DNA from 3 places in the Hafnia paralvei genome. Region 2 is predicted to be linked to each of the others. Evidence: predicted binding sites of a transcription regulator. Region 2 holds the regulator's gene; each other region holds the start of a gene.

Region 1 (2,277 bases), 1.1 Mb from region 2:
CGGCAATTTGACCTTCAGAGATTGTATTGTCGCGAATGCCATTGATGAAAAAGCGAATTTCTTCTTCACTCAGAGCATGTCCATCACGTTTTTTACGAATAATTTCTTGTGCCAGGAACAAGGTTGTATCCCCCTGCTGATTTATATCTTCTTTCGTTGAGTCAAAGCTCAAGACATCAGATATAGGTGTAGGTTAAGAGGTATGTTCTGCGGAACGCCCCGCATCATCTATTCAATTCAAGTACTAACAATGACCGCGACGAAACCGTCGCGGCAAAAGATTCGCTTAATCTCTCATTCATTGACGCTGTTGCATGAGAAACCATGCAGATCAGCGTCAAGAACCAGCAGACTTAGTAAGCGCTGCCAGTGCCTTTGGTGTCATAGCCCAGCGTTTTCAGCAGGCTAGCCAACAGGCTGGAAGCACCGAAGCGGAAGTGGCGGGAATCAGCCCAGTCATCGCCCAGCAGACGACCTGCCAGAGCCAGATATTCGGCAGCATCTTCAGCGGTACGTACGCCACCCGCTGGCTTAAAGCCAACGGTTTTGCTGACGCCCATATCGCGGATCACGGTCATCATGATTTCAGCGCTTTCTAAAGTCGCGTTAACAGGCACTTTACCGGTTGACGTTTTGATGAAGTCAGCGCCCGCTTTGATAGAGATTTCAGACGCTTTACGGATCAGTGCGGCATCTTTCAATTCGCCAGTTTCGATGATCACTTTCAGCAATACGCCAGCTTCGTTACAGGCGTCTTTGCAAACTTTAACCATGTCGAAACCAACCTGCTCGTTGCCAGCCATCAGTGCGCGGTATGGGAATACCACGTCAACTTCGTCGGCACCGTAAGCGATAGCCGCTTTGGTTTCCGCCAGAGCAATAGCGATGTCATCGTTACCGTGTGGGAAGTTGGTTACGGTTGCGATATGAATTTCAGGGGTGCCTTGTTCGCGCAGCGTTTTACGCGCGATAGGAATGAAACGTGGATAGATGCAAACTGCTGCGGTATTACCAACTGGGCTTTTTGCCTGATGGCACAAGGCGATCACTTTTTCATCAGTGTCATCTTCGTTCAGAGTGGTCAGATCCATCAACTGTAACGCACGTTTTGCAGCAACTTTTAAATCAGTCATTTTACTCTCCAACTTGGCTGAACTGGCTTGGCCGAGATTCAGACACAATGATTTAGGGTTCGGAGGCTTCACTGTTCACGTTAAACGCGTAAGCCTTGAAGGTATCCCAATACGTTGGCGAGCGGACTTGGTTCCTTGAAGATACTGTTCCGGCTAAAGACCGGAAAGCAACTGAGATCCTTCTCACCGCATATGGCCCTTCATGGTCAACATCATATGTTACTATTTGAACAAAAACCCTCCGTCACATTTGTGCTCAACATCACAGTCAATGAAAAACAGACTGTAACGTCACGAGATTATATGTGATTAGCATCACGAAATAACCTCTTATATCGATGAAAAAGGCATTACCTTCTACCAGCCTATATCAGGATCAATAGATTGCCAGCTCATCATCTTTAGAATGACGGTCAAACAGGACTATTGCCCGCAGAGAGGCGTTATGACAAATTCCATCGATACGACTTCACTACCTTCTTTCTTACAGCGTTGCCAGCAAATTGCCACTAGCGAAACGCTCTCTCCAGAGCAAAAACGTCACTTTTTAGCTCTTGAGGCCGAGAACGCATTACCCTATCCAAGTCTACCGCCAGAGGCGCGTCAGGCACTGGATGACGGCGTAATTTGCGATATGTTCGAAGGCCATGCTCCGTACAAACCACGTTACGTTCTGCCGGATTACGTCAAGTTTCTGGCACAGGGATCGGAGTATCTGGAGCTAGAGCCAGCACAGGATTTTGACGACGCCTTGAATATGCTGTGCATCCTGTACCACCATGTTCCTTCCGTCACATCGATGCCGGTGTTTCTCGGTCACTTAGACAGCTTACTGCTGCCTTATGTTGGAATTCTAACAGAAAACGAATTATATATCCGCATAAAACGTTTCTGGCGTTATCTGGATCGCACTTTACCTGATGCCTTTATGCACGCTAACATCGGGCCTAGCGATAACATACTGACGCGTCTGATTTTACGCGTAGATGCAGAGCTCAAGCAGGTTGCACCAAACCTAACCTTTATTTACGATCCGCAAATCACTCCGCAATCCCTACTGCTTCAAGCCGCCAGCAACATCTGTGAATGCAGTAAACCACACATCGCTAACGGCCCTATTCATGATAGTATTTTCACAAAAAAT
Region 2 (2,277 bases):
CGATAGTTTCAAAACTATGGGTAATGTTAACGGCTTGACCCAACATCAACGCAACAGAGCAGTATTTTTCCGCAGAAAGCGCAACGGCGCGCTCAACGGCTTTATCCGTAAGGCCTTTGCCCGTGACAATAAAATGCAGATTGATATGGGTAAACAAGCGCGGAGCTTCCTCGCGACGTTCAGACGTCAATTTGACTTCACAATCGCGCACGTCCAATCGTCCTTTCTGTAAAATGGAAACTACGTCAATGGCACTGCACCCCCCTGCTGACATCAATACCATTTCCATTGGGCTTGGCGCTTTATCACCAGCGTTTCCGTCCATAAGAATCTGATGTCCTGAAGCCGATTCGCCCAGAAAAGTCATTCCTTCAACCCATTTCACTCGTGCCTGCATGTTTATCGCCCCTTTGGTTAAATTCTGTCATCAGACTACGCTTTCTGTAAAAAACAGGCAATCCGAGGCCTCACTTCTGATGCTGAAGCGAGACAACACGAGACACCTGAACAAAGCTGTGCTACAAACTATGCCGAAATGGATCTTTATGGATTGAAACGGGTATAGATCAATAACTCTAGGAAACAATTACCTTAGCCTATTACTCTATATCTCGATTATGCAGTGCTATAACAAGTTAATAAGCAAAGCCCCGTGCCACAATAAGCACACTGTCTGGATCAGTATCCCGATATTAGGGCCGCGATAACAACAGAGGATAATAGCGAATGGTTCTCGGCAAACCGCAAACAGACCCGACTCTTGAATGGTTCTTGTCTCATTGCCATATCCACAAGTATCCGTCCAAAAGTACCCTGATCCACCAAGGCGAGAAGGCGGAAACCCTGTACTACATCGTTAAGGGATCCGTTGCAGTATTGATTAAAGATGAAGAAGGTAAAGAAATGATCCTTTCCTATCTTAATCAGGGCGACTTCATTGGTGAACTGGGCTTATTTGAGGAAGGACAAGAACGTAGCGCTTGGGTTCGTGCAAAAACAGCCTGTGAAGTTGCTGAAATTTCTTACAAGAAATTCCGCCAACTGATTCAGGTTAACCCAGATATTCTGATGCGCCTTTCTGCTCAGATGGCTAGCCGCTTACAGGTTACCTCTGAAAAGGTGGGCAACCTTGCGTTCTTAGACGTGACTGGCCGTATTGCACAGACGCTGCTGAATCTGGCAAAACAGCCAGATGCCATGACTCATCCAGATGGTATGCAGATCAAGATTACTCGTCAGGAAATCGGCCAGATCGTTGGCTGCTCCCGTGAAACCGTTGGTCGCATTCTGAAGATGCTGGAAGATCAAAATCTGATCTCCGCGCACGGAAAAACCATCGTCGTTTACGGCACTCGCTGATAAATGATGCCCGTGTAGCATCGCTGCACGGGTTTCTTTCATTATGTGGCGGCGGTTTATCTACCACCCGGAAGTCAACTATGCACTGCGTCAAACGCTGGTGCTGTGCCTCCCTGTTTTATTTGGCCTACTGACCGGCAATCTACAGCTTGGTCTAATGTTTTCTTTGGTACCAGCCTGCTGCAACATTGCAGGGCTCGATACTCCTCATAAGCGCTTCATCAAACGATTAATCGTTGGCGGCAGCCTATTCGCGTTTTCCAGTTTCTTGTTACAACAATGCCTGCTATGGCAAATTCCGCTGCCGCTTATCATGCTTGGGCTTGCGTTACTGCTCGGTGTTAACGGTGAGATCAGCCCCCTACACGCTAGGCTTCTTCCCGCAGCACTCGTCGCTTCGATATTTACGCTAAGTATGGCTGGAACAGTTCCCATCTGGCACGGGCCACTGCTGTATATTGTTGGCACCATCTGGTATGGCGCTTTTACTTGGTTCTGGTTTCTCTTATGGAAAGGGCAGCCGATCCGAGAAAATCTCAGCCAGCTCTACACGCAGCTAGGCGACTATATGGACGCCAAATATAGCTTGCTAACTCAGCATATCGATCCAGAAACGGCCTTGCCGCCGCTGCTACAGCGCCAGCAAAAAGTGATGGACTTAATTACCCAGCTCTACCAACAAATGCACATGTTATCTCTGGTGCATAATCCTGAGTACAAACGTCTACTGCGCTATTTTCAAGTTGCATTGGATCTTCAAGAACATATTACCGTTAGCTTATCTCAGCCCGATGAAGTGCAAAGCCTAGTCGCCAAAAGTCAGGCTGAAGCTATTTTGCGCCGCAACGCTCAAGTCATATCAGAGAGGCTCAGAACGGTGGCTGGCGATATTCTGTATCACCGCTACCCCAAACATTT
Region 3 (2,277 bases), 1.6 Mb from region 2:
CTCATGCTGGAACAATTGAAACAACAGGTGCTGGCGGCCAATCTGGCGTTGCCAAAATATGGTCTGGTCACTTTCACTTGGGGCAACGTAAGTGGGGTTGATCGCGCAAGTGGACTGATGGTCATCAAACCATCAGGGGTGGATTACGAAGGAATGGGTATTGATGATATGGTCGTGGTCGATATCGTTTCCGGTGAAGTGGTGGAAGGTAAATGGAAACCATCGTCAGACACCGAAACTCATCGCGGGCTTTATTTGGCATTCCCTCATATTGGCGGAATTGTGCATACGCACTCGCGGCACGCGACGATTTGGTCACAGGCTGGTTTGGACATTCCCGCTTGGGGAACAACACATGCTGATTATTACTATGGCAACATTCCCTGCACACGCTTAATGACTGAGTCAGAGATTCAGCATGATTATGAGTGGAAGACAGGTCAGGTGATAATTGAAACTTTCCAGCAATCTCATCTAGATCCCGATCAGATGCCTGCTGTGCTCGTTCATTCACATGGGCCATTTGCTTGGGGTAAGGATGCGTTAGACGCAGTGCATAATGCTGTGGTATTGGAGGAGGTGGCGTATATGGCTATTTTTACGCGTCAGCTTAGCCCACAGCTGTCGGATATGCAGCAAGAACTGCTCGACAAGCATTACTTACGCAAACATGGAGCGAATGCATATTATGGGCAGTAGTGGCAGTCTATCGTTAGCAAAAAGAGCGCATAAGCGCTCTTTTTTTATGCTCTCATAATCGATTAACTAACTGATTTTATATAGAAATAATAACTCCCATCAACAAAGTTGGGGCTAAAGGCAATTTAGCTCAAGCCTGTCAGTGCATCAATAACTGTTACATTTCTGTTATCTATTCTCATGGTGATTGTTTTGATGCTAATTAATTATGAGATATAGATCACACAAGAAGGTTTTGTGCGCTGGCTCACATTGCAAGTTTATGTAAAGCCGCTGACAATGTTACCGATAACAATTACCGGTAACATTGGCGAAGAATAGTTATTCGGCGCCAACCAACCATTCAATGTCTGGAGCCAATCTATGAAAAACACACTAAAACCTCACCATGTGTATGTCGTGATGGGCGTATCTGGCAGCGGCAAATCTGCTGTCGCAAGCGCAGTGGCTCAAAAATTGTCGTGTGGTTTCCTAGATGGCGATTTTCTACACCCGCGTAGCAACATTAATAAAATGTCCGAAGGTCATGCGCTGAATGATGAAGACCGTGCTCCGTGGCTGAGTGCTTTGAACGACGCTGCATTTGCCATGCAGCGCACCAACGATGTATCCGTAATTGTCTGCTCTGCACTGAAAAAACGTTACCGCGACCGACTGCGTGAAGGTAACGCTAACCTCTCATTTATCTATATGGATGGCGATTTCGATCTCATCGAATCACGTATGAAGGCCCGTAAGGGACACTTCTTCAAACCTCAAATGCTGGTTTCTCAGTTTGAAGCACTGGAAGTGCCTAACGCGGATGAACAGGATGTTTGCGCCATTGATATCAATCAGCCACTCGACGCGGTCATTGCTGACACGTTGAAACACATCCAACAACGTTCGATTCAGGAATAAATCTGTGGATACCATGACTCTCGTCGGCACCGCTGTCGGCTCTGTATTGCTATTACTCTTTTTAGTCATGAAAGCACGATTGCATGCTTTTGTGGCACTGATGCTGGTCTCTATTGGTGCTGGTATTTTCTCAGGCATGCCATTGAGCAAAATTACTCAGGCTATGCAGGATGGTATGGGGGGCACCCTTGGCTTCCTGACTATCGTTGTCGCGCTAGGCGCAATGTTTGGCAAAATTCTGCATGAAACAGGGGCGCTGGATCAAATCGCCGCTCATCTGCTGAAAAGCTTTGGCGAAAAACGCGCTCACTATGCGCTAGGGATTGCGGGTTTAGTCTGTGCACTACCGCTGTTTTTCGATGTCGCCATTGTATTGCTGATTGGCGTGGTCTTTGCCGTAGCGCGTCGCACTAACGGTAACGTTGTCAAAATGGCGATCCCACTGTTTGCTGGCGTGGCCAGCGCTGCTGCGTTCTTGTTGCCTGGCCCCGTACCGATGTTGCTGGCGGCTCAGATGAATGCGGATTTTGGCTGGATGATTGCTATCGGTTTAGTGGCTGCTATTTTGGGGATGCTGCTAGCGGGTCCATTGTTTGGTAACTTCATTAGCAAACATGTTAGCTGGCCAATGCCAGAGGAAGAGAATGCGCCAGTACTGGATAAGTCCAATATGCCGTC

Evidence for each region. The regulator CRP, encoded in region 2, controls carbon source genes, mostly activating them, when cyclic AMP is high. The targets are predictions, from matches to a motif close to ATGTGANNNNNNTCACAT.
Region 1: a site for CRP is predicted at 1,384-1,401, ahead of deoC (deoxyribose-phosphate aldolase). Genes of this name have one in related genera too.
Region 3: a site for CRP is predicted at 908-925, ahead of gntK (gluconokinase). Genes of this name have one in related genera too.

Annotation. Positions count from the first base shown of each region.
Region 1 is NZ_CP083737.1:744,071-746,347, reverse strand. Features, by position in the region: gene deoA (thymidine phosphorylase) at 1-121, opposite strand, end outside; gene deoC (deoxyribose-phosphate aldolase) at 354-1,133, opposite strand; gene K9N75_RS03455 (YjjI family glycine radical enzyme) at 1,579-2,277, shown strand, end outside.
Region 2 is NZ_CP083737.1:4,351,498-4,353,774, forward strand. Features, by position in the region: gene K9N75_RS20200 (OsmC family protein) at 1-397, opposite strand, end outside; gene crp (cAMP-activated global transcriptional regulator CRP) at 727-1,359, shown strand; gene K9N75_RS20210 (YccS/YhfK family putative transporter) at 1,403-2,277, shown strand, end outside.
Region 3 is NZ_CP083737.1:2,791,767-2,794,043, reverse strand. Features, by position in the region: gene araD (L-ribulose-5-phosphate 4-epimerase) at 4-699, shown strand; gene gntK (gluconokinase) at 1,063-1,599, shown strand; gene gntU (gluconate transporter) at 1,604-2,277, shown strand, end outside.